Regions from separate parts of the Serratia sp. NPDC087055 genome, predicted to be linked through region 1. Evidence: predicted binding sites of a transcription regulator. Region 1 holds the regulator's gene; each other region holds the start of a gene.
What was found. The regulator PhoB, encoded in region 1, activates phosphate uptake and scavenging genes when phosphate is short. The targets are predictions, from matches to a motif close to CTGTCATAAAACTGNCNNAT.
Positions count from the first base shown of each region.

Region 1 (9,985 bases):
TGCTGCGCCTGCTGCTGCGTCAACTGGGCAATCTGCTGTTGTAGCGTCTGGTGATCGTGACGGCAGCGGTTACGTTCGTTAAGCAACGGCCGCAGTTTTTCTGCCGGTTCGCTGCGTGCCAGTTGCTGTAGTTGCGGTTCTGCTGCGGTTTGCTCTAGCTCCACCGTGTCCAGTTGGCGCTGATATGCCTGTTGTTTTTGCTGCGTTTGCTGCCAAAATTGCAACCAGTTCAACGCCTGCTGCTGCTGACGGGTTTGGTCGCTGAGGGTATTTTCTTGTGTCGCCAATTCAACTAACTGGTTTTCCAGCAGCTGTCGTTGTTCATCATTTAGCAGTTCAATACCGCTGGCGCGTTGATGCAGCGCGTCCAGTTCGACCTTGGCCTGTTTGTGCTGTTCGAAAACCCGCTCCGAAAGCTGGCCGTAGATCTCGGTGCCGGTTAGCTCTTCCAGCAGTTCGGCGCGATCATTGGCATCAGCGTTAAGGAAGGCGGCGAACTGGCCTTGGGACAGCATCATCGATTTGGTGAAGCGCCCGAAATCCAGCCCGGTAATTGCGGCGGTAAGATCCAGTTTGTCGCGCACTTTGTCCGCCAGGATCTTGCCATCTTCACGCAGTGCCAATTCGACTTTAGGAGCCTGCAGGTTACCGTCTGGCGCATTTTTGGCGCGGCGCTGGCTCCAGAATGCGCGATAACCGACACCTTTGACCTCAAACTCGACCTCTGCCAGCGACTCGGCGGTATGGCGTGTCATCAGCTCGTTTTGGCTCGGTGTGACATTCAGGCGCGGCGTCTGGTGGTACAGCGCCAGACAGATGGCGTCCAGCAGGGTGGTTTTACCTGCCCCGGTTGGCCCGGTGATGGCAAACAACCCATTGCTGGCAAAAGGCTCCGCAGTGAAGTCGATTTTCCATTCACCTTGCAGGGAGTTGAGATTTTTTAATCTCAGGCTGAGAATTTTCATTGGCTCGGCTCCTGATCTTGGTGCCTAACGGCTTCGACGACCTGCTGGAACATTTGACTCATGCGTTGCCGGCGATCATCGGCCATATCAGGTTCTTGCGCCAGACGACGTTCGAAGACGTCATTGACGCTCAGTTCGTTAAGCGTTTCTTTGTCCTGTTGTTCAATCGCCTGGCGGCGCTGTTCTTTACTGCGGCGCAGCAACACCACCTCTACGGGCAGTTGATCGGCCAGCAGTTGGATACGGCGCTGAATGTCGCTGAGATAATCCTGCGTAGCGACCTCGATATCCAACCACACCGGCAACTCACCTTGATAATCGGCGAACTGCCGTAATTGGTGCTCGATCTGCGCTAAATCACCCTTAATAAGCTGCATAGGTTGGAAGCTGGGAATGTCCAGCGTACTGACCTGTTGCAAAGTACCTGCGGAGAAATCCACCATGAACACGCTTTTTGCTTTGCCCAATTCGTCGAAACTGAGTGGGATCGGCGAACCGCTGTAGCGAATGTGCTCGGATTTTGCGACGTTCTGCGCACGGTGAATATGCCCCAAGGCGATGTAGTCGGCCGGTGGGAAAGCTTGCGCCGGGAAGGCATCCAGCGTGCCGATATAGATATCGCGCACGGAATCGGACGTGGTGACGCCAACCGTTGTCAGGTGGCCCGTGGCAACGATAGGCAGTGCCAGGCCGAGCGCGTCGCGGCGTGCACAGGCGGCGTGATAAAGCGTCTGGTAATGTTCTGCGATGGCCTCTTGCAGCGCCTGCTGTTTTTGCACGCCTGACTCACCGGCTCGGCTGGTAAGCAGATCTCGCGGGCGTAAGAACGGGATGGCGCACAGCACGGCGCCCGGTTGGCCGTCGCGTTGGTTCAGGACCACGATTTGCTGTTCGGTTTCAGCCTGCGCGTTGGCGATCACCGTCGTATTCAGGCAAGAAAGCAATTCACGCGACTCATTTAAGGTTGCCACGGAATCGTGGTTACCTCCCAGCACCACTAATTGGCAGCCGGTATGTTGCAGCTCTACCACGAAGCGGTTGTACAGTTCGCGGGCATAGCTGGGTGGCGAACCGGTATCGAACAGGTCCCCGGCGACGATCAGTGCATCCACCTGATGTTGCTCGATTTGGTCTATCAGCCAGCGCAGAAAAGCCTGGTGCTCGGCGGCACGGCTTTTGGTGAAAAAGTACTGGCCAAGATGCCAGTCAGAGGTGTGGATCAGGCGCATGACACTCCCGGGGCGATAAGCTAATGGCGGTGATTATAAAGGGCACCGCGGCGGCTGTCGTGACGGAATCATTATGACAACTGAATGATTTTTCTTTGACGTTGGAAATAATCGCTATGCTTACTGCCTATAACAGGGTGTTCTTTTCATAAAAGTGTCATAAAACTGACGCATAATGGCGCCCGCAGATAGCTAACACATTGGCAGGATTGACGATGGCAAGACGCATATTGGTGGTGGAAGACGAAGCGCCGATCCGTGAGATGGTGTGCTTTGTGTTGGAACAGAATGGTTACCAACCGTTGGAAGCCGAGGATTATGACAGTGCCGTGACACGCCTGTCTGAGCCGTTCCCTGATTTAGTGTTGCTCGACTGGATGTTACCCGGGGGGTCCGGCATTCAGTTTATCAAGCATATGAAGCGTGAAGCGCTAACCCGCGATATTCCGGTGATGATGCTGACAGCGCGTGGTGAAGAAGAAGACCGGGTTCGTGGTCTGGAAGTCGGTGCGGATGATTACATCACCAAACCTTTCTCGCCGAAGGAACTGGTGGCACGTATCAAGGCGGTAATGCGCCGTATTTCACCCATGGCAGTGGAAGAAGTGATTGAAATGCAAGGGCTGAGCCTGGACCCTTCCTCACACCGCGTGATGGCCAACGAGCAAGCGCTGGATATGGGGCCGACCGAGTTCAAGCTGTTGCACTTCTTTATGACCCACCCTGAGCGAGTTTATAGCCGCGAACAGTTGCTTAATCACGTCTGGGGCACTAACGTTTATGTGGAAGACCGCACCGTTGACGTGCATATCCGCCGACTCCGTAAGGCGTTAGAGACCACTGGTCATGACAAAATGGTTCAAACCGTTCGGGGCACAGGCTACCGATTCTCAACGCGCTACTGATCGCGCCGCGCTGGAGAATATGCCGTGTTAGAACGTCTATCCTGGAAGAGGCTGGCCCTGGAGCTGGCCCTTTTCTGCCTACCTGCCTTATTACTGGGGCTGATTTTCGGTTATCTGCCCTGGTTGCTGCTTGCCTCCGTGCTGGCTGCGCTGGTGTGGAACTTCTACAACCAACTTAAACTTTCTCACTGGCTGTGGGTTGACCGCAGCATGACACCGCCACCCGGGCGCTGGAGCTGGGAACCGCTGTTTTACGGCTTATACCAGATGCAACAGCGAAACCGTCGCCGACGTCGTGAGCTGGCGTTATTGATCAAACGTTTCCGCAGCGGCGCAGAGTCACTGCCCGATGCGGTGGTGATGACGACCGTTGAAGGTAACATCTTCTGGTGTAACGGGTTGGCGCAGCATCTGCTGGGTTTCCGTTGGCCTGAAGATAACGGCCAACACATCCTGAACCTGCTGCGTTATCCGGAATTCAGCCACTATCTGCAACAGCAGGAGTTCTCTCGACCGTTAACGCTGCAGTTGAACAATGAGCATTACGTTGAGTTTCGCGTGATGCCGTATTCAGAAGGGCAGCTGTTGATGGTTGCGCGTGACGTGACCCAAATGCGTCAGCTTGAAGGCGCCCGGCGCAACTTCTTTGCCAACGTCAGTCATGAGTTGCGCACTCCGCTGACGGTATTGCAGGGCTACCTGGAAATGATGAGCGACGAAGAGCTGGATGGTTCGCTGCGGGGCAAAGCGTTGGGCACCATGCAGGAACAGACTCGCCGCATGGATGGTCTGGTCAAGCAGCTGCTGACACTGTCGCGTATTGAAGCCGCGCCAAATGTAGAAATGAACGAGCGGGTCGATATTCCGTTGATGCTGCGAGTGCTGCAACGCGAAGCGCAGTCATTGAGCGGCGGGAACCATGAGATTACTTTCCGGGTGAACGAACAGCTTAAGGTTTTTGGCAACGACGACCAGTTGCGCAGTGCGGTATCCAACCTGGTGTATAACGCTGTGAATCACACGCCAAAGGGCACCAATATTGAGGTGAGCTGGCAACAAACGCCAAGCGGCGCGCAGTTCCAGGTCAGTGATAACGGGCCGGGCATCGCTGCAGAGCATATTCCACGTCTGACCGAACGTTTTTACCGCGTTGATAAGGCCCGTTCACGCCAGACTGGCGGCAGTGGGTTGGGGTTGGCGATCGTTAAGCATGCATTAAGTCATCATGACGCTCGACTGGAGATCCTCAGCGAACAGGGCATGGGTACCCGATTCATTTTTACCTTGCCTAACCGGTTGATTGTTCCCGCAGCTTTATCAGAGAATGCGGTGAAAAATTAACGCGCGAGAGGCTCAATGATCCGAATGACCCGAGGGCTACTGCTTTGCCTGGTGCTGTTGGCGAGTCGTGGCGCGCTGGCGCAGCCGGACGGCATGCTGTCCGGTAATTTGTCGAGCGTCGGTTCCGATACGCTGGCAAATCTCATGGCGCTGTGGGCGCAAGATTTCAGTCAGCATTATCCCAACGTTAATTTGCAGATCCAGGCCGCGGGGTCCTCTACTGCCCCCACCGCATTGGCGGCAGGGGCGGCGCAGCTTGGGCCGATGAGCCGACCGATGAAGGCGGCAGAGGTTTCGGCGTTCGAACACCGCTACGGTTATGCGCCGTTGGCGGTACCGGTCGCTGTCGATGCGCTGGTCGTGTTGGTCCATCAGGACAACCCTCTGCGTGGGCTTAACCTGCAGCAGCTTGACCGAATTTTTTCCGCCACTCTGCGCTGTGGTGAAAGCCAACCGTTGACGCGCTGGGGGGAACTGGGGCTGACCGGTGATTGGCAGCAGCGAGCCTTGCAACGTTTTGGGCGTAATTCTGCCTCCGGTACTTACGGCTATTTCAAGCTGCGTGCGCTGTGCGGCGGCGACTTTATGCCGCGCGTCAATGAATTGCCCGGTTCTGCCTCGGTGGTGCAGGCCGTTGCCGGTTCACTCAATAGCATTGGTTACGCCAGCATCGGTTTTCGTGCCAGTGGTGTGCGGCTACTGCCGTTGGCTGAGTCTGGTGAAAACTATATCACTCCCAATGATGCCAATGTACGCAATGGCAGTTACCCGCTGTCGCGCTACCTGTATATCTACATCAATAAAGCGCCCAACCAGCCGTTGGAGCCGCTGACCGCAGCCTTCCTCGATCGCGTACTGTCTGATACCGGGCAAGACCTGGTTAATCACGACGGTTATCTGCCGCTGCCCCCCGATACCCTGCATAAAACCCGATTGGCATTGGGCTTGAAATAAGTGCTCCAGAAACACGCATCATGATTTGGCGTTGCGCGGGCGGCGGCGAAGCGCCGCGTTTTGCAGCGGCTTGCACGCATGTTAAAGGTTGGCAGACAGCCGCAGTGGAATAAGCTGCAAAAACGTCATGAGCCTCTTTTGGCGGCTTTGATAAAGGCTGAAACCCGTTCATACCGCGCGGAAACTGAGTGTTTATTGGCGTTTTCGCGCGGACATTGGCTATAGGTTTCACGTTTTGTGAGATGGTTGCTCAAAAATGATACAAATCATGTATTGTATATTTATTGATAACCACTATGATCGACTGGTGCTTAAAGATTATCTGGTCGATAGCTCTGCTTTTTGTCATGCGCCTTGCCTTTCAACGCTATAAACGTTTAACTTAGGCCTCGTTGTCGGACTAAACCTCCATTTATAACTCTTAAAACTCTGCCCATCATCATGAGTGGTCACTTTCGAATAAGGACAAAACGCCGGAAAAAATGCGTTTTCTGCTCTTATTGGTCTCGCGATGAAATGGCAAGCCGGCAACCGGGTGGGGCATAACGCCACCACGATATCGGGCACTTTTTTTCATTTGAACAGGCAACACGACATCGTATGAGTCATCGTTTAACGTCAAAAGATATTATTGCATTGGGTTTTATGACCTTTGCCTTATTCGTCGGTGCTGGGAATATCATTTTCCCGCCGATGGTCGGTTTACAGTCCGGTGAACACGTCTGGACAGCAGCTATCGGCTTCCTGATTACCGCTGTCGGCCTACCGGTAATGACCGTGATTGCCTTGGCTCGTGTGGGTGGCGGCATTGACGCCCTGAGCACGCCAATTGGCCGTCGCGCGGGTTTGCTGCTGGCAACGGTCTGCTATCTGGCCGTCGGCCCACTGTTTGCTACGCCGCGCACCGCGACCGTTTCCTTCGAAGTGGGTATTGCACCCCTGACCGGTGATGGCGCCATGCCGTTGTTTATTTATAGCCTGGTGTATTTCGCACTGGTGATCGGCATTTCCCTGTATCCGGGCCGTCTGCTCGATACCGTGGGGCACGTGTTGGCACCGCTGAAAATTGTTGCGCTGGGTGCACTCGGCATTGCCGCGCTGGCCTGGCCTGCGGGTACGCCAATTCCGGCGACTGAGGTTTATCAGAACGTTCCGTTCTCTACCGGTTTCGTTAACGGCTATCTGACCATGGATACGCTGGGTGCGCTGGTATTCGGTATCGTTATCGTTAATGCCGCGCGTTCCCGTGGTGTTAAAGATGCCGGTCTGCTGACGCGTTATACCATTCTGGCCGGTTTGATCGCCGGTGTCGGCCTGACGCTGGTTTACCTGAGCCTGTTCAAACTGGGTTCCGGTAGCGGCGTGCTGGTTCCAGATGCCACCAACGGTGCGGTGATTCTGCATGCTTACGTGCAAAACACCTTCGGTGGGTTGGGCAGTTTCTTCCTGGCGGCCTTGATTTTCATCGCCTGTATGGTAACGGCAGTGGGCCTGACCTGCGCCTGTGCCGAGTTCTTCGCCCAGTACCTGCCGTTCTCCTATAAGACGCTGGTGTTTATCCTGGGGCTGTTCTCGATGCTGGTTTCAAACCTGGGCCTGAGCCATCTGATTCAGATCTCTATCCCGGTGCTGACCGCGATTTACCCGCCGTGTATCGTCCTGGTGGTGCTGAGCTTCACCCTGCGTTGGTGGCACAGCGCGCCGCGTATCATCGCGCCGGTGATGTTAGTCAGCCTGTTGTTTGGTATCCTTGACGCAGTGAAAGCGTCCACCTTCCAGTCTTTGCTGCCGAATTGGACGAATCACTTGCCACTGGCGGATCAGGGGTTGGCATGGTTGCCGCCGTCTCTGTTGATACTGGTGCTGGTCGCCATTTATGACCGGGTTTGTACGCGCACTGAAGTGACCGCGCACTCCTAATCTCCCGGCTAAATTTTGGGCCACGGACTTGTCCGTGGCTTTTTTACGTTTAAAAAACACGGGTTATTTTCATGCAACAACAGTCACCTGCCGCCCCCGCGGCCAATAAGCTAAAACGCGGTCTCAGTACGCGTCACATTCGCTTTATGGCTCTGGGTTCGGCTATCGGTACCGGTCTGTTCTACGGTTCGGCAGACGCCATTAAAATGGCAGGCCCGAGCGTTTTGCTGGCCTACCTGATTGGCGGTATCGTCGCCTTTATTATCATGCGCGCGCTGGGCGAGATGTCGGTCAACAACCCGCAGGCCAGTTCGTTTTCACGCTATGCGCAGGACTACCTTGGCCCTATGGCGGGGTATATCACGGGCTGGACCTACTGTTTCGAAATCCTGATTGTCGCCATTGCCGATGTGACCGCTTTCGGTATCTATATGGGCATTTGGTTCCCTGAGGTGCCGCATTGGATTTGGGTGCTTAGCGTGGTGCTGGTGATCGGCGCCATCAACCTGATGAGCGTGAAGGTCTTCGGTGAACTGGAGTTTTGGTTCTCGTTCTTTAAAGTGGCCACCATCATCATCATGATTGCTGCCGGTATCGGCATCATTATCTGGGGGATAGGCAACGGTGGGCAACCGACCGGGATCCATAACCTGTGGTCCAACGGCGGTTTCTTCAGCAACGGCTTTATGGGGATGATCCTCTCGCTGCAACTGGTGATGTTCGCCTACGGCGGTATCGAAATCATCGGCATTACCGCGGGCGAAGCCAAAGACCCGAAAACCTCGATTCCCAAGGCCATCAACTCGGTTCCGTGGCGTATCCTGGTGTTCTATGTCGGTACGTTATTTGTCATCATGTCGATCTACCCGTGGAATCAGGTGGGCACTAACGGCAGTCCGTTTGTACTGACTTTCCAACACATGGGTATTACCGTGGCGGCGGGTATTCTTAACTTTGTGGTGATCACCGCGTCGTTATCTGCAATTAACAGCGATGTGTTTGGTGTAGGCCGCATGTTGCACGGCATGGCCGAACAGGGCCACGCGCCGAAGATGTTCAGCAAGGTCTCTAAACGCGGCATTCCGTGGGTCACGGTTGTGGTGATGATGTTTGCGTTGCTGCTGGCGGTGTATCTGAACTACATCATGCCGGAAAATGTGTTCCTGGTGATCGCCTCACTGGCAACCTTCGCTACCGTTTGGGTGTGGATCATGATCTTGTTCTCTCAGATTGCTTTCCGCCGTAGCCTGAGTAAAGAACAGGTGAAGAACCTGGCCTTCCCGCTACGAGGCGGCGTGTTCACTTCCGTGGTGGCGATCATTTTCCTGGTGTTTATCATCGGTCTGATAGGTTACTTCCCAACGACCCGCGTGTCCCTGTATGCCGGTCTGGTATGGGTGGTGGTGCTGCTGGCGGGCTATTACTTCAAGGTTAATCGCCAGAAGAAATTGACGTTGCTGGCGCAACAGCAGGATTGAACATAAAGACACCGGCCTGGCGCCGAATGCTGGTCACTTAAGGTGTTTTTTTAGCGGGCTCAGCGTTTTTTTCGGTCGATAAACGAGCAGCGTACCATGACGCTCATACGCCTCGACCGAGCAAGGGACCGTAAGGCGCGGTCCCTTGCAACCCGCGCCTTTGCCCACTCAGACGGTTGGCTGCGCCAACGGCTCTCACTTCATCACGCCGCATCACGGCCGGCTACGACAGGCGTCCCTGCCTGTCTCGCCTGAAACCGCCGTCCATGGCGGTTTCGCCTATGCGTTGTTCTTGCGTTCGACGTCTTCAAGGGCGTCCAACACAATGCTCATCTCATCATTTCCACTGTCTTTCATCTCGCAACGTCACACTGAAGACATAGGGGCCGCGCCCTCGGCCCTTCCAATTGCCGTTCATTGTGGCTACAGAGAAAGATAAGATATTTACGGCAATTCTGGCTGCACTGAACCTACAGAGACCGAATAAAAAATGCCAATCGGGCTTAGCCGATCGGCATTAGGCTTGGCGCCGGTGTTTTTTTATCGCTTATCTTCCGGTTCGTCGTCACCAGAGGCGCGGGCTTCAATGCGCAGGCTGCTGTCATTCAATCGTTCTTCCTGCTCATCGCCTGCGGTGCGTGCCAGTATCTCGCGGATATCCTGCATTTTGTTGCTCAGGGTACTCAGTGCGGGTTGCAAAGTGCGGCTCAGACGGCTTTCGTCCAGTGAGGCGCTGTGCAGGCAGCCGACAAACATCAGGGCAGCCAGTAGGGTAAACAGTCGGGGGCGTAATTTTTTCTGCAATCCTCTTTTCCTTCAGCGGGCGATAATCAGCGCATTAACGCTGTTTTTATGCCGAAAGAAAAGAGGTCTGAGACATCCGTTGCCCATAGGTTGATAGTCATTACCGGCAGAAACAGTTACGTCAGTCTGCGTCAGGAAATCTCTGTTGCCTGCCGCATTTGGCTGCGCATGTCGTTGCCGGTTGGCATCTGATGCACCCGCAGATCGAATTCGTTAATCACCGCCAGAATATGGTCAAAAATATCAGATTGAATACTTTCGTATTCCGCCCAGACCGTGGTGTTGGTGAAGGCGTAAATCTCCAGCGGCAATCCCTCCGGCTGCGGGGCTAGCTGGCGCACCATGAGCGTCATATTTTGATGGATACCTGGGTGAGCGCGCAGGTATGC
Region 1 is NZ_JBJDOG010000001.1:2,714,052-2,724,036, reverse strand. Features, by position in the region: gene sbcC (exonuclease subunit SbcC) at 1-965, opposite strand, end outside; gene sbcD (exonuclease subunit SbcD) at 962-2,194, opposite strand; gene phoB (phosphate response regulator transcription factor PhoB) at 2,410-3,099, shown strand; gene phoR (phosphate regulon sensor histidine kinase PhoR) at 3,124-4,440, shown strand; gene ACI2J2_RS12900 (PstS family phosphate ABC transporter substrate-binding protein) at 4,456-5,394, shown strand; gene brnQ (branched-chain amino acid transport system II carrier protein) at 5,995-7,314, shown strand; gene proY (proline-specific permease ProY) at 7,386-8,792, shown strand; gene ACI2J2_RS12885 (hypothetical protein) at 9,333-9,596, opposite strand; gene ACI2J2_RS12880 (mechanosensitive ion channel family protein) at 9,728-9,985, opposite strand, start outside.

Region 2 (9,985 bases), 530 kb from region 1:
CGGCGTATTGGTGGCGGAAAATTACCGTTCTGCGGTGTTGGGTATGGGTAAAAACCTGGGTACCTGGGGGGCAGTGTCTTTTGATATGTCCTATTCCGATACCAATCTGGTCAGCGGCGACAGCAAACAGGGTGAGAGCTTCCGCTTCCTGTATTCCAAGTCGCTCAGCGACTGGGGCACGGAGTTCCAGATTGCTGGTTACCGTTATTCGACTTCCGGCTACTACGATTTCTCCGATGCGGTTGCTGAACGCGATCGCTATGAAAATGGCTACTACCGTAATGACTACTACGATGAGAATGACCGCACTCAGGGCGTACCTGACTGGGCTGAATCACGTCGTCGTACTTATTACACCAGTAAGTTCAGTAATAAACGCCAGCGTGTAGAGTTGTCGATCAACCAGCGTATTGCAGGGAACTCGACGCTGTACACCAACGTCAGCAACCAGTCATACTGGGGCGGCTCCGGTCAGGATCGTACTGTTCAGACTGGTTTCAACAGCAGCTACAAAAACATCAGTTACGGCGTGTTCTATCAGGACAGCCGCAGCAACTACGGTTATAAAGATCGCAGCATCAACATGACGGTATCCATCCCGTTCAGCTTCTTTAGCCGGGACTCGTCTGATATGACGGCCAGCTTCAACGCAGGGCACAGTAAGCAGAGCGGTAATACCTACAGCGCAGGCCTGAGCGGTACCGCGTTGGATGATAACCGTCTGAACTACGCGGTGCAGAGTGGTCACGATCGTTACTCCGGTCAAACCACATCGGCTAACGTTGGTTATCAAGGCAGTATGGGTACGGTGAATGCCGGTTACAGTTACAGCAATGATTACCAGCAGTCTTCGTTGGGCGTATCGGGCGGCATTGTGGCGCATTCCGGCGGTGTTACGCTGACGCAGCCGCTGCAAAACACCTTTGTGTTGGTAGAAGCTAAAGACGCCAAGGGCGTTCGCCTGGAAAACCAGCCGGGTGTGGCTATCGACCGCTTCGGTTATGCGGTGATGACCTCGGCCTCGCCTTATCGTCACAACCGCGTTGCGCTACGCACCGAGGATATCGGCAATGGCCTGGATATCCCGATGGCGGCCCGCGACGTAGTACCGACCTATGGCGCTATTTCCCGCGTGAAATTTGAAACGCATACCGGCCAAAGCCTGCTGGTGCACAGTAAACTGTTAGACGGCAGCGTACCGCCAATCGGCGCCAACGTGTTCAGCGCTGACGGCAAGAACAACGGTACCGTAGGTACAAATGGGGATATTTATATCTCCGGGGCATCCGCAGGGGATCGCCTGTTGGTTAAATGGGGCAGCGATGCTGGCGACAGTTGTTCGTTGATAGTGCCGGAACTGAAATCAGCGACCGAGCAGCTGATGGGTTACCAGGAGCTTTCGCTGACCTGCGGAAAACCGTAAAAGGAATGGATATGTCTTCTTTGTTGTTAAAACACAAAAAACTCGGGCTGGCGGCAGGGCTGCTGGTCACGCTGGGGACGTTCTCCCAGAGCAGCTTTGCACTGTCTTGTAAGCAGAATGGGAATATCCGACAGGATATCGTGCTGGATAAAGCGATCAAAGTCTCTACTGCCAATACCGCTGCGGGTGCACTGTTGTGGCGTTCACAGACCTTCACGTCAACTTTCCAGTGTACTGATACCGATGGTTTTCCAAATGGCGAGAACGCATTTCTGTATTGGGATCCCCAGGCTCGAATGAGTCAGATCCATAACTCGATTGAAGTGGGTGTGACCTATAACGGCGTTGACATCAAACCGGTCAAAAATGCGAAGCAGGATGTTGGTCCAGGTACTGAGTGCCGTCGTTCCGGTAGCCGTTGTCTTTCGCCAGCAAAACCGTTGTCGGTGACGGTTTCCTACGCTATTTATATCAAGGCCACCGGTAAGGCACCGCCTGCAGGCGGCAAGATCAACGACAATAATTCTTACTCGGTATTCCAGGTTGACGGTAAAGGTGGTTTGAATAGTCGCCCAAACAGTAACTTTAACGCCTATATTTCCGGGTTGGGCAACATTCAGTTTATCTCTTGTAACCCGAAAATTACCGTGGTGGCTAACAACGGTTCAACCGTAAACTTTGGCACCATTCCGCGTCAAAATGCGGTGGCCGGCAAAATCGAGAAGCAGGTTCCTTTCTCCGTTGCGGCTAACATGTCTGACCCGACAACCGGGCAGGATTGCAAAGGGGAAACCTTGCAGGCCAGTTTCAGCACCACTTATCCCTTGCAGGATAACAGTCTGATTATGCCAACCAGCAACAGCGGCTTCGGTATTTTAATTTCGCAGGCCGCAACGCCAAACACGCCGATCATGATGAACTCCCCGGTTGATCTGGGCCTGGTCAACGGTACTATCGTTGAAAAGAACTTTTTGGCCAGTCTGAAGTGGTTGAATACCAATCCACAGGTTGGGCCATTCAGTGCTTCGGCAAATATTGACGTAACCTTTAAGTAATCTCTTTCAGTAAAAAAGGGGTTCAGCCTGCGCTGAACCCCTTTTTTAATGCATTTTTCTCTCAGCTCTGGCCAACCCAGTTGGTGCAGACACTGTCCAGACATTTCCCCGCATACCACAGATGTACGCCCGGTGACTCATGGCGATGCCCGTTCAGGGGTTCTATGGGCTGTGGAGACATCTCTGCGACATCCCAGCGGGTAGTGCGGCGATACACCGCCGGTGTTTTGCCAAACTGTTTTTTAAACGCGCGCGAAAAAGACGGCTGGGAGTCGAAATGATATTGCAGGGCGATGTCGAGAATGGGGCGAGGGCTTGAACGCAGCGCCTGCGCGGCCTGCGACAAACGCCGCTCGCGGATATAGCTGCCCAGCGCATGCCCGGTGGTGGTGCGGAACATCCTTTGTAAGTGCCACTTGGAGTAGCCTGACTTGGCCGCCACGTTGTCTAACAGCAGTGGCTGATCAAGATGAGTTTCAATCCAGTCCAGCAAATCATGAATGATATTAACGCGATCCATTGTTTAAGTTCTCCCGCGGGTACGACATTCAGGTCACAGTAGGTAATGGTAATTATCCAAGTTAGTTCTTTGATAATAGGCTGCGTAACCGGGTTACGCAAGTGTTAACTGGGGTGTAAAAGGTAGCGAAAAGTGCTCTTGCTGTGGCGGGAAATAAAAAAGGCCGCACGAGGCGGCCTTGAGAGAAGGGGGAAACGGGTATCAGTTTGTTTCCGGCTTCACTTCGATATAGTCCAACTGCAACACGCTGCTGGTGTAGCCGCGGATCTTGTTCGTCATTTCAATATCCCCATTCAGCTTGTGGCCGTAAGACGGGATAATTTCTTTCAGTTTGCTCTGCCATTCTGGCGTCGCCACTTTGTCTTTGAAGACTTTTTCCATCATGTGCAACATGATTGGTGCAGCGGTGGAAGCACCCGGTGATGCGCCCAATAGAGCGGCAATGCTGCCGTCCTCAGAACTGACCACTTCGGTACCGAACTGCAGCAAGCCGCCTTTTTCATCATCTTTCTTGATGATCTGCACACGTTGGCCGGCAGTCCACAGTTTCCAGTCGGCCTGTTTGGCTTCAGGGAAGTACTCTTTCAGCGCTGCGAAACGGTCGTCGTCGTTCATCATCAACTGACCAACCAGGTATTTCACCAGGTCGAAGTTATCCAGCCCGACGTGGGTCATCGGCATCAGGTTGGACGTGCTCAGGGAATGCAGCAGATCGAACAGCGAGCCGTTTTTCAGGAACTTGCCGGAGAACGTGGCGAACGGGCCAAACAGCAAGACACGCTTGCCATCCAGCATGCGGGTATCCAGGTGTGGAACCGACATCGGTGGTGAACCTACGCTGGCCAGGCCATAAACCTTGGCCAGGTGTTGGTTAGCGATGTCCGGGTTAGTGGTCACCAGGAACTGACCGCCGACCGGGAAAGCACCATAGCCGTCTGCTTCAGGAATGCCGGTTTTTTGCAGAAGGGTCAGGGACGCACCGCCTGCGCCGATAAACACGAACTTGGCATTCACGGTGGTTTCTTTACCGTCACGGTTCAGATCGGCCACGGTCACGCGCCAGGTGTTGTCGGCGTTGCGCTTAATGTCGCGGACTTCATGGCTCAGGTTCAGCTTGAAGTTTGGATTTTTGGTCAGCGTATCCACCAGTTGATGGGTGATCACGCCAAAGTTCACGTCGGTGCCCAGCGGCATACGGGTCGCAGCAATTTTTTGCTTCGGATCGCGACCGTCCATCACCAGTGGGGCCCACTGTTTAATTTGGTTGGCGTCTTCTGAGTACTCCATACCACGGAACAGGGTGCTGTGTTGCAGCGCTGCATAGCGTTTGCGCAGGAAGTTGACGTTATCGTCACCCCAAACAAAGCTCATATGTGGCACGCTGTTAATAAAAGATTTTGGATCTTTCAGGACATTATTTTTCACCTGATAAGACCAGAATTGACGAGAGATTTCAAAAGACTCGTTTACCACCACGGCTTTGCTGATATCAATGGTGCCGTCTTTTTTCTCTGGGGTGTAGTTCATTTCAGCGAAGGCTGAATGGCCTGTCCCGGCGTTATTCCAACCGTTGGAGCTTTCTTCTGCCACACCGTTCATGCGTTCGTACATGTCGATGGACCAGTTTGGTTCCAGCTCATGCAGGTAAGTCCCCAGCGTGGCGCTCATGATGCCGCCACCGATCAGTACCACATCAACGGTCTTATTCTCTTCTGCTGCGGCCTGTTGCGTAACGCCAAACAGGTTCAGACAGAAAATCAGGACGAGTAATTTTCTCATTAAATTAAATCTCTTGTGTGTAAATTCTACTCATTGCAGGTGAAAGAATTTATCGGGAGCTACCCTGGAAATAAGTAAAACTAACCCGCCCGGCAAAGCCGAGTCGCAGTGATAATGTCTTTTTGTTAATCGTTTTTTTTAACGAAAAGTGGATTATTACAGGCTGTCTGGGGACAGGTTGTTCAACTCTGGTTACTGAGGGGATATTATTGTTTGCAATATTGTTAAAAACTACTTTTGTAATTAAAAAAAGCGGATTAAAGGCAGGAATAATTCATTTGGTATTTTTATTTAAATATAACCGCTATATTTGCAGGGTTTAATTGTCGCTGATTTAAACGATATTTCGTTATCATCGCATATCGATGGAATACCCGCGATATATTTGCAGTTATACCGGATTGGGGGGGGGCATGAATTAATCGGGGCGAATATATTCGCCCCCTGCGGCTGCCTGGGTGATGAATGTTAACGCGGTTGCCAAACGCCGCTGGCAGCCGTGTCCGCGATGTAGGCGCTAAAATCACGCGGTGCACGCCCCAGACTGCGCTGAATGCCGTCGGTCACTGAAGCGTTGCGCCCGTCCAGTACGGTGCTAAATAGATATTCCAACAGTGCGATCATTTCCGCCGGTAGTTGCGCTTCCCGCAGGTAGTCGACGTAATCGGCGACAGGCACCTGCTGGTAGTGGATCTCGCGTCCGCTGGCAAGGGCGATTTCGCCAACCGCTTGCGCAAAGGTCATCAAACGCGGGCCGCTCAGTTCATACAACGTATTGCTGTGGCCAGGCTGGGTGAGGGCCGCGACCGCAGCGTCGGCAATATCTTCTGCATCAATAAAAGGTTCGGGGATCTCACCCGGCGGTAAGTAAACCTGGCCATTTAGCAGATCGTCGAGGATAAAACTCTCGCTGAAATTTTGCATAAACCAACTGGCACGCAACACCGTCCAATCTGCACCGCTGTTTTTAACCACGTCCTCCGCTTGGCGAGCCTCGTCTTCACCCCGGCCACTGAGCAGCACAATTTTTTGCACGCCGCGATTTACTGCCTGTTGGCAAAAGTGCTCCAGGGTATCGATGGCGCCCGGCACGGCGAGATCGGGTTGGAAACTGAGGTACAGCTTTTTGACACCTTGTAAGGCCGTGTGCCAGGTGGTGCTATTTTGCCAGTCGAAAGGAATGGCTGCACGACGATGCGCTGCGCGTACGGGTATCTCCAGCTGTTGTAACCGTGCTGCTACGCGGCTGCCAGTTTTACCGGTCGCGCCTAAAACCAGAATGGGTGACCCGTTTTGGTTGGTGTTCATGGTGCTGCTCCAAATGTGAGTGTTACTCATGTTTTGTAAATATGATAAACCCTCGTATTATTGTCAAGGCAGTTTTTTGTTCAAAGGACGATGCATGATGAATGATAAGCAAAAAAAATCGCCCGCATTGCGGCGTAAACCCAGCCAAACGCGCAGCCGGGAAAAGGTAAAATTGATTCTGGATTGTGCGACTGCACTGATCGCCGCGCAGGGCAGCGATGCAATGCGCATGAGTGAAGTGGCGCAGAATGCCGGTATTTCTATCGGGGCGCTGTATCAGTATTTCCCGGATAAAACGGCGATCGTCCGCGTGTTGGCACAAGGTTATAACCAGGAAGCGCGTGAATGTATTGAACAGGGGCTCGTCCAAGTCCAGTCGTTACCCCAGCTAATTGAAGCGTTTAACTGCCTGATCGATGAATATTATGCGTTGTTTCTGGCTGAACCTGTCATGCGGGATATCTGGGCAGCGACACAGGCCAACAAGACTCTGCGCGAAGAGGAAGTGGCGGAAAGCCGGCTGAACGGGGCATTGCTGGCAGCGGCGATACGTCGACTGCGGCCGCAAGCGGATCCTGCATCGGTTGAGCATGCTGCCTTCTTGTTGATGCATTTGGGGGAAGCCACGATGCGGCTCGCGGTGAGTACCGGCCCGGATGAGGGCCGCGAGTTGGTGGCGAGTTATAAACAGATGGCGGCAAAGATGCTGGCAGATGCCTAAAGCTTGTCTTGCACCAATGCCTGATTCCACTCTTCAGCCAGCAGAGCGTAAATCAGCTCATCACCCCACTCACCGTTGAAGCGATCATTTTGTCGTAGGTGCGCTTCTTTACGCATTCCCAAACGTTCAACCACGCCGATCGAGCTGCGATTGGCGGCATCGAGACGGGCAAAAATACGGTGAAAACCCACTTGGTTAAACCCGCGCTCCAGGACTGCCCGTACTGCCTCAATGGCATAGCCCTTACCCGCATAGGCCGGGTTGAAGATATAGCCAATCTCTCCTTGTAACGCGGCGCGATTGGCCAGCTTTAACAGGACTTCACCGATCAGATCGCCGCTGTCTTTCACCGTGACGGCACAATAAAAAACGTCTCCGTCTTTGCTAAAGCGCGAAGCCACTGCATCGGCAAGCAGGTCGGCCAGTTGCACGTCGTTGGGTGTTGGCGCGTACAGGTACCGATAAACCTCTGGCAAGCGATGGTAAGTTGCATAGGCATCGAGATCGGCAGGCGTAAAGCGGCGCAGTTGCAGACGTTCTGTGGCGAAGGGCAAGGTGATCACATTCAAAAATAGCTCCTTATTGTTGGGCAGGCTGACACCGGTTTTTCAACAAGCGGGGTAACAGTTTTTGCAGGGTTTGACCAGCGGTCATGATACTCAGAGCAGTCACTTGCAGCTCAACGTTGCCGGGAGTGATCGGGCCTTCGAGAATGAGGCTTAGCCTGCCTGATATCACAGACAGAATCAAAACCGATTTTCACCGAGAGACGGCATGAAAGCAAACAAGGAGCCAGCCCAACGGAGTAACGCCGTAAAAAGTTCTTCTCATAAGCGAAAATGGCGCTTCAATATAGCAGCTGCAGGGGGGTTTTAAAGGGTAAAGGCCCCATTCACCGCCTGAAATACAAGGGATGAATGGGGGTCAGATTTAACCAGCCACGGGCTTACTTAATCGCCATGGCGTCACGCATGGTATAGAACAGATCGGTTTGATCGGTTAGCCCAACCACGTTGGCGGCATGTGGGCCGTAGGCGGCGACCCGCAATTGTGTGCCGGTGTGCCCCTGAGAATCTTCTTCCGAATTCCCGTAGCTGATGGTCATTGGCGCACCATCTTTGGTGGTCAGCATTTGCGTCAGGCCGGGGGCCTTGGCATCGGCAGCGATAATCTGGCTGGAGTGGGCATGGTCAGCGGTGACGATCACCAGGGTATTGCCATCGGCACGGGCGAATTCCAGCGCTTTTTGTACGGCCTCATCCAAATCGACAGTTTCACCAAATTGACCGCATGGGTTAGCGGCATGATCTTGCTTGTCGATCGACGCCCCTTCAACCTGCAAGAAGAAACCGTTTTGATTGGTTTTCAGCAGATCGATAGCTTTTTCTGTCATGGCTGCCAGCGTTGGGATATCCGCAGTGCGTGCCGGGTTGTTTTCGCAGGTTACCGCCGGTTTGTCGATATTGCCGTGATAGGTGGCTTTCGGCCCTTGCCAGCGAACGGGCATATTACCGCCGGCAAACAGCCCCAACAGCGGTTTTTGCTGATTAGCCACGCTCACGGCGTTCAGGGCATCGAGGTTCTCAACCCATTGATAACCAAGTGCCGTTGCTTGGTCTTTCAGTGATTTTCCTTTCCACTCGCCGCTTTTCGCGAGCTGATTAAAGGATTTGGCACCTCCGCCGAGCGTGACGTCGGCGCGGGCTTTGAGTAACTGCTCACTGATGGAACCACGGCCACCGTTTTCCAGCGCGTTGGTTGCGCATTTTTCGCTGGTCTCTTCCGGGCCGTAGCATTTACGCGAGGTAACGTGAGAAATTTGTGCTGCCGGCGTAGCGTCTTGCAGTTCGGCAGTAGAGACGTTGCCCGTGGCTTTACCCGCAGCTTTGGCAATCTCTAACAGCGTCGGCTGATCTTTACCGTTGACGTCGACGCCGAGAGCCCCGTTATAGGTTTTAACACCACTCGACCATGCGGTCGCTGAGGCGGCGGAGTCGGTGACATAGTCGGGTTTGTGGGTTTTTTTATCGAGTGAGTAATGGGTATATTGGCCGGTCAGCGGCAGGGCATCGATGCCTTTAAAATAGCCGCCTGCACCTTCGGCATAGTTACGTGCCGAGGTAATTTCAGAATCACCCATGCCATCGCCGATCAGCAAAATCACGTTTTTGGCCGTGGTGTTGGACAGTGACGCTTTCAGTGCCGCGGTTTGGTCGCCGCTCAGTCGGCGTGCGCCACCAGGCTCGACGATGTCGCCGCGTGCTGCACGCTCGGAAAGGCTTGCGGTATTGACGGTGGTGTCATCGGCGAAGGCGGTGGCACACAGTAAGGCGGATAACACGGCACCGGCGATCAGGGAAACGGAATGTTGCATGGGGGAAAGCTCCTTGTCGTAATATAACAACATAATTAGCATCAATTTGTTACGTAAGGAGGGTAGAGCAGGTGCGTGACACTTTTATGACGGGAGTGAGAATGGGATAGCCGGGCGGCTATCCCAGGCGATAAATTATGCGTTACGGGCGGGGATATTCAAACCGCGCTGCACTGCCGGGCGTGCCAGGCCACGCTCCAGCCATTGTCCCACGCGTGGGAAACTGTCGAATTCAACCAGCTCGCGGGCTTCATAGAAGCCGATCAGATTACGCACCCAACCCAGCAGTGAAATGTCGGCGATGCTGTAATCCTGGCCCATGATCCAATCACGGCCTTCCAGTCGGCTTTCCAGCACGCCGAGCAGGCGCTTGGATTCATTTGTATAGCGTTCTAATGGGCGCTTATCCTCATATTCGCGGCCGGCGAATTTGTGGAAGAAACCAAGTTGACCGAACATGGGGCCGACCGCCGCCATCTGGAAGAATACCCACTGAATAGTCTCATAACGCAGGGCAGGATCCTGCGGCAGAAACTTCCCGCTTTTCTCCGCCAGATATAACAGGATGGCGCCGGATTCAAACAGGGCCAGCGGTTTGCCATCAGGACCATCGGGATCGATGATCGACGGGATTTTGCCGTTCGGATTCAGCGACAGAAATTCCGGTGTCCATGTCTCGTTCTTGCCGATATCAATCAGGTGCGGTTCATAAGGTAGACCTATCTCTTCCAACATGATGGAAACCTTGACGCCGTTGGGCGTAGGCAGAGAGTAAAGTTGTAGCCTTTCAGGATGCTGGGCGGGC
Region 2 is NZ_JBJDOG010000001.1:2,180,343-2,190,327, reverse strand. Features, by position in the region: gene ACI2J2_RS10360 (fimbria/pilus outer membrane usher protein) at 1-1,423, shown strand, start outside; gene ACI2J2_RS10355 (fimbrial protein) at 1,435-2,478, shown strand; gene ACI2J2_RS10350 (helix-turn-helix domain-containing protein) at 2,540-2,998, opposite strand; gene mqo (malate dehydrogenase (quinone)) at 3,200-4,777, opposite strand; gene ACI2J2_RS10340 (NAD(P)H-binding protein) at 5,246-6,085, opposite strand; gene ACI2J2_RS10335 (TetR/AcrR family transcriptional regulator) at 6,183-6,806, shown strand; gene ACI2J2_RS10330 (GNAT family N-acetyltransferase) at 6,803-7,369, opposite strand; gene phoA (alkaline phosphatase) at 7,753-9,180, opposite strand; gene ACI2J2_RS10320 (glutathione S-transferase N-terminal domain-containing protein) at 9,316-9,985, opposite strand, start outside.
Region 2: phoA (alkaline phosphatase) is a predicted target of PhoB. The motif match lies at 9,254-9,273, and genes of this name have one in related genera.

Region 3 (9,985 bases), on a different contig from region 1:
TTTGGCTGTGGTGGATGCTGAAGGGAACGTCAACCGCTTACGCCGTGTAGGCAAAGTGAATAAACTGGCCGAAGCCGCAGAACAACATGAATTGCATGGGGGCACCGGTATTGCTCACACCCGCTGGGCAACGCACGGTGAACCTACCGAAGCTAACGCGCACCCGCATGTTTCTGATTACATTACGGTAGTGCATAACGGCATTATCGAAAACCACGAACCGCTGCGTGAACTGCTGATCGAACGCGGTTATCACTTTAGCTCCGAGACCGACACCGAGGTTATTGCTCACCTGGTGCATTGGGAGCAGCGCCAGGGTGGCACTTTGCTGGAAGTCGTTCAGCGTGTGATCCCTCAGCTGCGCGGCGCTTATGGTACCGTGGTGATGGACAGCCGTGACCCAAGCGTGCTGGTGGCCGCACGTTCCGGAAGCCCGTTGGTTATCGGTCGTGGCGTGGGTGAAAACTTCCTGGCATCCGATCAGTTGGCACTGTTGCCGGTTACCCGCCGCTTTATCTTCCTTGAGGAAGGTGACGTGGTAGAAATGACCCGCCGCAGCGTGAGCATTTTCGATAAGCAGGGCAACGCCGTTGAGCGTCCTGAGATTGAATCCCAGGTGCAGTACGATGCGGGTGATAAAGGCGCTTACCGCCATTACATGCAAAAAGAGATCTATGAACAGCCGCTGGCGTTGAAGAATACCCTTGAAGGGCGTTTCAGCCATGGCCAAATCAACCTGAGCGAGCTGGGCCCGCGTGCCGACGAACTGCTGTCGAAGGTTCAGCACGTGCAAATTATCGCCTGTGGGACGTCTTATCACTCCGGGATGGTTGCGCGTTATTGGTTCGAATCCCTGGCTGGCGTCCCTTGCGACGTCGAAATTGCATCCGAATTCCGTTACCGCAAGTCTGCCGTGCGTCCAGGTAGCCTGATCATTACGCTGTCGCAGTCCGGTGAAACCGCCGATACGCTGGCGGCGCTACGCCTGTCGAAAGAACTGGGGTATCTGGGGTCGCTGGCGGTGTGCAACGTGGCCGGTTCTTCACTGGTGCGTGAGTCCGATTTGGCGCTGATGACCAAAGCCGGTACAGAGATCGGCGTTGCTTCGACCAAAGCCTTCACCACCCAGCTTGCGGTATTGCTGATGTTGGTGGCGCGTTTGGGCCGTCTGAAAGGCATGGCAGAAAGCGTTGAGCATGACATTGTGCATGGCCTGCAGGCGTTGCCGGCACGTATCGAACAGATGCTGTCAATGGATAAGAGCATCGAGGCGCTGGCGGAAGGTTTCTCCGACAAGCATCACGCATTGTTCCTGGGCCGTGGCGATCAGTACCCGATCGCGATGGAAGGGGCGCTGAAGCTGAAAGAGATCTCCTATATTCACGCGGAAGCCTATGCTGCCGGTGAATTGAAACACGGTCCGCTGGCGTTGATCGACGCCGATATGCCGGTGATCGTGGTTGCGCCAAACAACGAACTGCTGGAAAAGCTGAAGTCCAACATTGAAGAAGTGCGCGCGCGCGGCGGCCAGCTGTATGTGTTTGCCGATCAGGACGCCGGTTTCGTCAGCAGCGAAGGCATGACCATCATCCCGTTGCCGCATGTCGAAGAGATCGTGGCTCCTATCTTCTACACCGTGCCGTTGCAGTTGCTCTCTTACCACGTTGCGCTGATCAAAGGCACCGACGTTGACCAGCCGCGTAACCTGGCGAAGTCTGTCACAGTAGAGTAATCCCTCTTTGTTAGACTCTGGAAGCCGGCCACTGCGCCGGCTTTTTTCATGGCCTAATCAAATATGACAATGATGCGACAGCCGGGATAAAAGTTGTCATATTCAAGCGGATAGATGAGATGTAATGTGTTTTTTTATTGATTAATTATTGCGTGTTTTTGTCTTTAACTGCATGATTTTTATTTGATTACTGTGTTTCTTTTTGCGTTGTAATATAACTGTCATATTTCGTACATTTTACTGTCACCAAACTGTCCTATTTTCCCTCCTGCAGCAATACTTACTCTGATGAAAACGACTCGAAGTCGATTTTTAAATATCCCATTAGGAGGGATTATGAAACTGATGCGTACCACCGTCGCCAGTATTGTGGCAGCGACTTTCTCCCTGACCGCCGTGTCCGCGTTCGCTGCTGCTAGCCTGACCGGTGCAGGTGCGACATTCCCCGCTCCGGTATATGCCAAGTGGGCAGATTCTTATCAGAAAGAAACCGGCAACAAAGTTAACTATCAGGGCATCGGCTCTTCTGGCGGCGTGAAGCAAATCGTTGCCAACACCGTTGACTTTGGTGCTTCTGATGCGCCTTTGACTGACGAAAAACTGGCTGCTGATGGCCTGTTCCAGTTCCCTACCGTGATCGGTGGCGTCGTACTGGCGGTGAATATCCCGGGTATCAAATCCGGCGAACTGATCCTGGACGGCAAAACCCTGGGCGATATCTACCTGGGTAACGTGAAGAAATGGAACGACCCGGCGATCACCAAACTGAACCCAGGCGTTAAGCTGCCGGATCAGAACATTGCCGTTGTCCGCCGCGCTGACGGTTCAGGCACTTCGTTCGTGTTCACCAGCTACCTGTCAAAAGCCAACGCACAGTGGAAAGAGAAAATCGGTGCAGGCTCTACCGTTAACTGGCCAACCGGTCTGGGCGGCAAGGGTAACGACGGCATCGCAGCCTTCGTACAACGTCTGCCAGGCTCTATCGGTTACGTTGAATACGCTTACGCCAAGCAAAATAACCTGGCTTACACCAAGCTGATTTCTGCCGACGGCAAAGCCGTTAGCCCAACAGAAGAGAGCTTCAGCGCTGCCGCCAAAGGCGTGGATTGGAGCAAAACCTTCGCTCAGGATCTGACTGACCAGAAAGGCGACAATGTGTGGCCAATCACGTCCACCACCTTCATTCTGGTGCACAAAGAGCAGAAAAATCCAGCTCAGGGCACTGAAGTCCTGAAGTTCTTTGACTGGGCATACAAAACGGGTGCCAAACAGGCTAATGACCTGGATTACGCCACTCTGCCGAACGAAGTTATCGAGCAGGTGCGTGCAGCATGGAAATCCAACGTAAAAGACAGTTCAGGTAAAGCGCTGTACTAACAACGCAGGGGCGCGTGTTTCAGCGCGCCCCACTCAGTTTTCAGGGTCTAACCCATGTTGGGCCTGCCAGGGTTAAAATAGAGAGTGATCTATGGCTGAGTACAAGCCGACCATTAAAGCACCGAGTAAAAATGGTGACGTTATCTTCAGCGCGCTGGTAAAACTGGCAGCGCTGATTACCCTATTGTTGCTGGGCGGCATTATTGTTTCACTGATCTTTGCCTCCTGGCCGAGCATGCAGAAATTCGGCTTCTCCTTCCTGTGGACAAAAGAGTGGGACGCACCTGCTGAGCAATTCGGCGCATTGGTACCCATCTACGGCACCGTTGTCACCTCGCTGATTGCTCTGATTATCGCCGTGCCTGTCAGCTTTGGTATTGCGTTGTTCCTGACCGAGCTGGCACCTAACTGGTTGAGACGCCCGCTGGGTATCGCCATTGAATTGCTGGCAGCAATCCCGAGTATTGTGTACGGCATGTGGGGCCTATTCGTGTTTGCCCCGCTGTTTGCCAAATATTTCCAGACCCCGGTCGGCGACGTTTTGTCGGGTATCCCTATTGTCGGTGAGCTGTTCTCTGGCCCGGCATTCGGTATCGGTATTCTGGCTGCTGGGGTGATCCTGGCGATTATGATTATTCCTTACATCGCCGCGGTAATGCGCGACGTGTTCGAACAAACCCCAGTGATGATGAAAGAGTCGGCCTACGGCATCGGCTGCACCACCTGGGAAGTGATTTGGCGTATCGTGCTGCCATTTACCAAGAATGGTGTGATCGGGGGCGTGATGCTCGGCTTGGGCCGCGCGCTGGGCGAAACGATGGCCGTGACCTTCATCATCGGTAACACCTATCAGCTCGACAGTGCTTCACTGTATATGCCGGGTAACAGCATCACATCGGCACTGGCCAACGAATTCGCTGAAGCAGAATCAGGGGTGCACACCGCAGCGCTGATGGAGCTGGGGCTGATTCTGTTTGTTATCACCTTTATCGTCCTGGCGCTGTCGAAGTTGATGGTTATGCGTCTGGCCAAGAATGAGGGACGCTAACGTGGCGACTATGGAAATGCAAAACGACCTGGCGCTGTTAGAAAGCCGCCGCAAAATGCAGGCATGGCGCCGTCAGAAGAACCGATTGGCGCTGTTTTTGTCGATGGCGACCATGGTCTTTGGCCTGTTCTGGCTGGTGTGGATCCTGTTCTCTACCGTGACCAAAGGCATTGATGGCATGTCGCTGGCGTTGTTCACCGAAATGACGCCACCACCGAACACCGCAGGCGGCGGTCTGGCGAACGCCATCGCCGGCAGCGGTCTGCTGATCCTGTGGGCTACCGTGTTCGGTACGCCGCTGGGCATCATGGCTGGCATTTACCTGGCGGAATATGGCCGTAAATCCTGGCTGGCAGAGGTGATCCGTTTTATTAACGACATTCTGCTATCAGCCCCGTCGATCGTCGTGGGCCTGTTCGTGTACACCATCGTGGTGGCGAAGATGCAGCACTTCTCCGGCTGGGCTGGGATCATCGCGCTGGCGCTGTTGCAGGTGCCGATCGTTATCCGAACTACCGAGAATATGCTGAAGCTGGTACCGGATACGCTGCGTGAGGCCGCCTACGCGCTGGGTACGCCGAAATGGCGCATGATTTCTGCCATCACGTTGAAAGCGTCGGTTTCCGGCATTATCACCGGTGTGTTGCTGGCGATTGCGCGTATTGCAGGGGAAACAGCACCGCTGCTGTTTACCTCGCTGTCGAATCAGTTCTGGAGCACAGACCTGATGCAGCCGATCGCCAACTTACCGGTGACTATTTTCAAATTCGCCATGAGCCCGTTTGCCGAATGGCAAGAGCTGGCCTGGGCAGGGGTGCTGTTGATTACCCTGTGCGTACTGCTACTGAATATCTTGGCGCGTGTGGTTTTCGCCAAGCAAAAGCATTCATAAAATTTTGAGCGCTGCCATGGCGGCGCTGATGAAAAGAGAGAAGTCTTGATGAGTATGGTTACTGACGCTTCCAGCAGCAAAATTCAGGTACGCGATCTGAACTTCTACTATGGCAAATTCCATGCGCTGAAAAACATCACGCTGGATATCGCCAAAAACAAGGTCACCGCGTTTATCGGTCCGTCCGGCTGCGGCAAATCTACACTGCTGCGCACCTTCAACAAGATGTATCAGTTATACCCCGAGCAGCGTGCTGAAGGCGGCATCTTGCTGGATGGGCAAAATATTCTGACGGACAACTCGGATATCGCCCTGCTACGTGCCAAGGTTGGCATGGTGTTCCAGAAACCGACACCGTTCCCAATGTCGATTTACGACAATATCGCCTTCGGTGTACGTCTGTTTGAAAAGCTCTCGCGTGCCGATATGGATGAGCGCGTGCAATGGGCTCTGACCAAGGCAGCGCTGTGGAACGAGACCAAAGACAAGCTGCACCAGAGCGGTTATAGCCTGTCTGGTGGCCAGCAACAGCGTTTGTGCATCGCCCGCGGGATTGCTATTCGCCCTGACGTCTTATTGCTGGACGAACCCTGCTCGGCGCTGGATCCGATTTCCACCGGTAAAATTGAAGAGCTGATCAGCGAGCTGAAGTCTGACTACACCGTGGTGATCGTCACTCACAACATGCAGCAGGCCGCGCGTTGTTCTGATTCCACGGCATTTATGTATCTGGGCGAACTGATCGAGTTCAGTGATACTGATACCCTGTTCACCGCGCCACAGAAAAAACAGACCGAAGACTACATCACTGGCCGTTATGGTTGATAGGATGCATCATGGATAACCTGAATTTAAATAAACACATTTCCGGCCAGTTCAACGCAGAACTTGAGCACATCCGTACCCAGGTGTTGACCATGGGTGGGCTGGTGGAACAGCAACTGACTGACGCCATTACCGCGATGCATAACCAGGACGGTGAGTTGGCCAAGCGGGTGATCGAAGGCGATGCCAAGGTCAATATGATGGAAGTGGCAATCGATGAGGCCTGTGTGCGCATCATTGCCAAACGCCAGCCGACTGCCAGCGACCTGCGTTTGGTGATGGCGATCATCAAAACTATCTCTGAGCTGGAGCGTATCGGCGATGTGGCAGACAAAATCTGTCGCACGGCACTGGAGAAATTCTCGCACCAGCACCAGCCTCTGCTGGTCAGTCTGGAGTCTCTTGGCCGCCATACCGTGCAGATGTTGCATGATGTGCTGGATGCCTTTGCGCGTATGGATCTGGACGAAGCGATCCGAATTTATCGCGAAGACAGAAAAGTCGATCAGGAATATGAAGGCATTGTACGCCAGTTAATGACTTATATGATGGAAGACACACGCACCATTCCAAGCGTGCTGACTGCATTGTTCTGCGCACGTTCTATTGAGCGTATCGGTGACCGTTGCCAGAATATTTGCGAATTCATCTTCTACTTCGTGAAAGGCCAGGACTTCCGCCATATTGGTGGTGATGCCTTGGAAAAACTGTTGTCTTCCGACGGTACAGACGAGAAAAAAGAGTAATTCTCTTCGCGAGTTACCCTATAAAGGCGCAGAAAACTGCGCCTTTATGCCGTTTAAAACCCTTAAATACAAAATGGTTATAAATATAGCTTTTTATATTATTTCCTGACCTAAGTGGGTCTTGCTAGCGTAGCAGCCAGCAGGACATCAACCCCTTAGGAGCTTCCCATGAAACATCGCGTTTTGGCCTTAACGCTATTAGCCAGCTTGACCAGCCTCGCTACCGGTGCCGCGCATGCGGACAAACTCGACGACATCAAGAAAGCTGGCGTAGTGCGTATCGCGGTATTCGACAGTAACCCGCCGTTCGGTTATATCGATCCGCAAACTAAAAAGCTGGTGGGTTATGACGTTGATGTGGCCGATGCGATTGGTAAAGCGCTGGGTGTAAAGGTGGAGTTGCGTGCCACCAATCCAGCTAACCGTATTCCTTTATTGGTCTCGAAAAAGGTCGATCTGATCGCCGCCAACTTCACCATTACCGATGAGCGCGCCAAGGAAGTGAACTTCAGCGTGCCCTATTTTGCTACCGGCCAGAAATTTATTGCCCATAAAGGCGTGCTGAAATCCCCGGAAGATATCAAAAAGCTGCGTATCGGTGCGGACAAGGGGACAGTGCAGGAAATCACGCTGCGTGAGCATTATCCAACGGCGAAAGTGATCTCCTACGATGACACCCCGCTGGCGTTCGTTGCGTTGCGTAACGGCAACGTGCAGGCAATCACCCAGGATGACGCCAAGCTGGTGGGCCTGTTAGGCAACCTGCCGGCCGCGCAGAAAGCGGACTTCGAAATCTCCCCGTTCAGCATTACCAAAGAGTACCAGGGCGTCGGTATTCCAAAAGGGGAAGATCGCCTGACGGCCACGGTTAACGACACGCTGATCGCGCTGGAAAAAGACGGCGAAGCGGTGAAGATCTACGATCGCTGGTTCGGCCCGGAAACCAAAACCGCACAGCCGCGCGGCGATTTCAAAATCGCGCCGTTGGATCAACAGCCGAAGGCCTGATTTTTTGCGGGGCTGAGATCTGTTTGTAGGGGCGCAGCTTGCTGCGCCCCTGACGCATTTTGTAAGACAAGGATTGACCATGAATCTGGACTGGTTGCTGGCGCCGCAATACCTAAACTGGCTGTGGCAGGGTTTTCTGTTGACGCTGTGGCTTTCTGCCTGTGCGAGCCTGGCCGCCACGTTGTTGGGTTTTTTACTGACGACGATGCGTGACAGCCACCTGCGCCCATTGCGATGGCTGGCGATGGGCTACAGTTCGTTGTTTCGCAATACGCCGCTTCTGGTGCAGCTGTTCTTCTGGTATTTCGCCGCCGGGCAGATCCTGCCTTCAGCCACGATGCAATGGCTTAACACCTCACATCACATTGGCCCGCTTGAATGGCCGTCGTTTGAATTTCTTGCCGGTTTCTTTGGCCTGACGTTGTACTCCAGCGCCTTTATCGCCGAAGAGATCCGAGCCGGTATTCGTGGCGTTGCCAGTGGGCAAAAATATGCGGCCAATGCGCTGGGATTAACCGGCTGGCAGGCTATGCGTTATGTGGTGTTGCCGCAGGCGCTAAACATCGCCATGCCGCCGCTGCTGGGTCAGTATATGAATGTGATAAAGAACTCCTCGTTGACGATGGCGATCGGCGTGGCCGAACTGTCTTATGCTTCGCGTCAGGTGGAAACCGAGACACTACGCACCTTCCAGGCATTTGGTGTGGCGACGGTGTTGTACATCGCCATCATTGCGTTGCTGGAAGGCTGGGGAATGTGGCGACAGCAGCGCAAGCCGCTGAGGGGGCATTAAGATGGATTTCAGCATTATTCATGACAACCTGGGCTATCTGCTGTGGGGAACCTGGCCAGACGGGCCATTGGGCGGTGCGGCGCTGACGCTGGCGATCAGTCTGATGGCCGGTGTGGCCTCGGCCATTCTCGGCACGCTGCTGGGGGTGGCATTGGCAATGTCGCGCGGTGTGGCGGCTGGCTTGCTGGCGGCGGTGTTGGGTTTCTTCCGCGCCATCCCGGTGATCATGCTGATTTTCTGGACCTATTTCTTATTGCCGATGGTGTTTGGCGTCGATATCCCGGAAATCACCACCGTGGTATGCGCGCTGGCGCTGATCGCCTCCGCGTATTTGGCCCATGCGGTGAAGGCCGGCATTGTCGCTATCGGCGTTGGGCAGTGGCAAGCCGGCTTGTCACTGGGGCTGACCCGTTGGCAAACACTGCGCATGATCGTGCTGCCGCAGGCGCTGCGTATGATGGTGCCGTCGTTTATCAACCAATGGATTTCGCTGATCAAAGACACCTCCCTGGCTTATATCGTTGGCGTCGGAGAGCTGACCTTCCTGGCGACTCAGGTCAATAACCGCAGCATGGTGTACCCGATGGAAGTGTTCCTGTTTGTCGCATGGGTGTACTTCGTGTTTTGTCTGGCGCTGGATTTGCTGGCCAATGCGGCCAACCGCCGTTTCAGCCCACAGACTCGAGCGCTGAAACGGTCATGGCGCTGGTGGCGTAATAAGCCACCGCTACCGGCCAGTTAATCTGCCGTTAGCTGCCACCCCCGCTCGCGCCACAGCGCGGGCAGCTGCGCCAGATCGTCGAATACGGTAACCAGCGGGTGGTTGATCGGTTTATTGTGCGGATCGGCGCAGAAGTAAAATACCGGGATCCCCGCAGCGATCCCGGCCTGGGCGCCAGCGGCGGAATCGTCGATCAGAATGCAACGCTCGACCGGTACCTGCATTTTTTCTGCCGCGTGGAATACGATGGCTGGGTCTGGTTTCCAGCGTTGAATATCATAGCCGCTGAACAACCGGTCATCAAAATAGTGCAACATATCGGTCAGACCGAGCGAGTGCTGCATTTTACTGACCGGGCCATTGGATACGGTGCAGATAGGCACTGTTACTTGTGCCAGCAGTTCACGAGCCCCGGCAATCTGCTGCAGTTCACTGTCGAATAGACGGGCCACTTCTTGGCGGTATAAGGGTTCCAGCTCTTCCTTTGCCAGATTGATGCCATGTTCTGCATTAACCTGTTCGATAATTTCGTACAGCTTCACCCCTTTGAATTTTCTGAACACCTCGTCCAGCGACAGATGTATACCGTAGTGAGCAAACATGTGCACATAGGCTTTGCTGCATAGCACTTCACTGTCTACCAGCGTGCCGTCACAATCAAACAAAATACAGTCAACCTGGTTCATCAGCGTCATGTCCTTTAATTAAGCAGCGATAGTGCCACTTTACCCAGATCGGGTGCGATTGCGACATCAGAATCCTGGTTTGCCTATCAATTTCAGTAAATACAATCTGTTGAGGGTTATAGCCGTAAAGACGGCGAAAAAAATCTGTGAGCGGCGT
Region 3 is NZ_JBJDOG010000004.1:271,557-281,541, reverse strand. Features, by position in the region: gene glmS (glutamine--fructose-6-phosphate transaminase (isomerizing)) at 1-1,732, shown strand, start outside; gene pstS (phosphate ABC transporter substrate-binding protein PstS) at 2,069-3,109, shown strand; gene pstC (phosphate ABC transporter permease PstC) at 3,201-4,157, shown strand; gene pstA (phosphate ABC transporter permease PstA) at 4,168-5,049, shown strand; gene pstB (phosphate ABC transporter ATP-binding protein PstB) at 5,104-5,874, shown strand; gene phoU (phosphate signaling complex protein PhoU) at 5,886-6,620, shown strand; gene ACI2J2_RS19410 (ABC transporter substrate-binding protein) at 6,789-7,628, shown strand; gene ACI2J2_RS19405 (amino acid ABC transporter permease) at 7,708-8,421, shown strand; gene ACI2J2_RS19400 (amino acid ABC transporter permease) at 8,423-9,163, shown strand; gene yieH (6-phosphogluconate phosphatase) at 9,160-9,828, opposite strand.
Region 3: pstS (phosphate ABC transporter substrate-binding protein PstS) is a predicted target of PhoB. The motif match lies at 1,973-1,992, and genes of this name have one in related genera.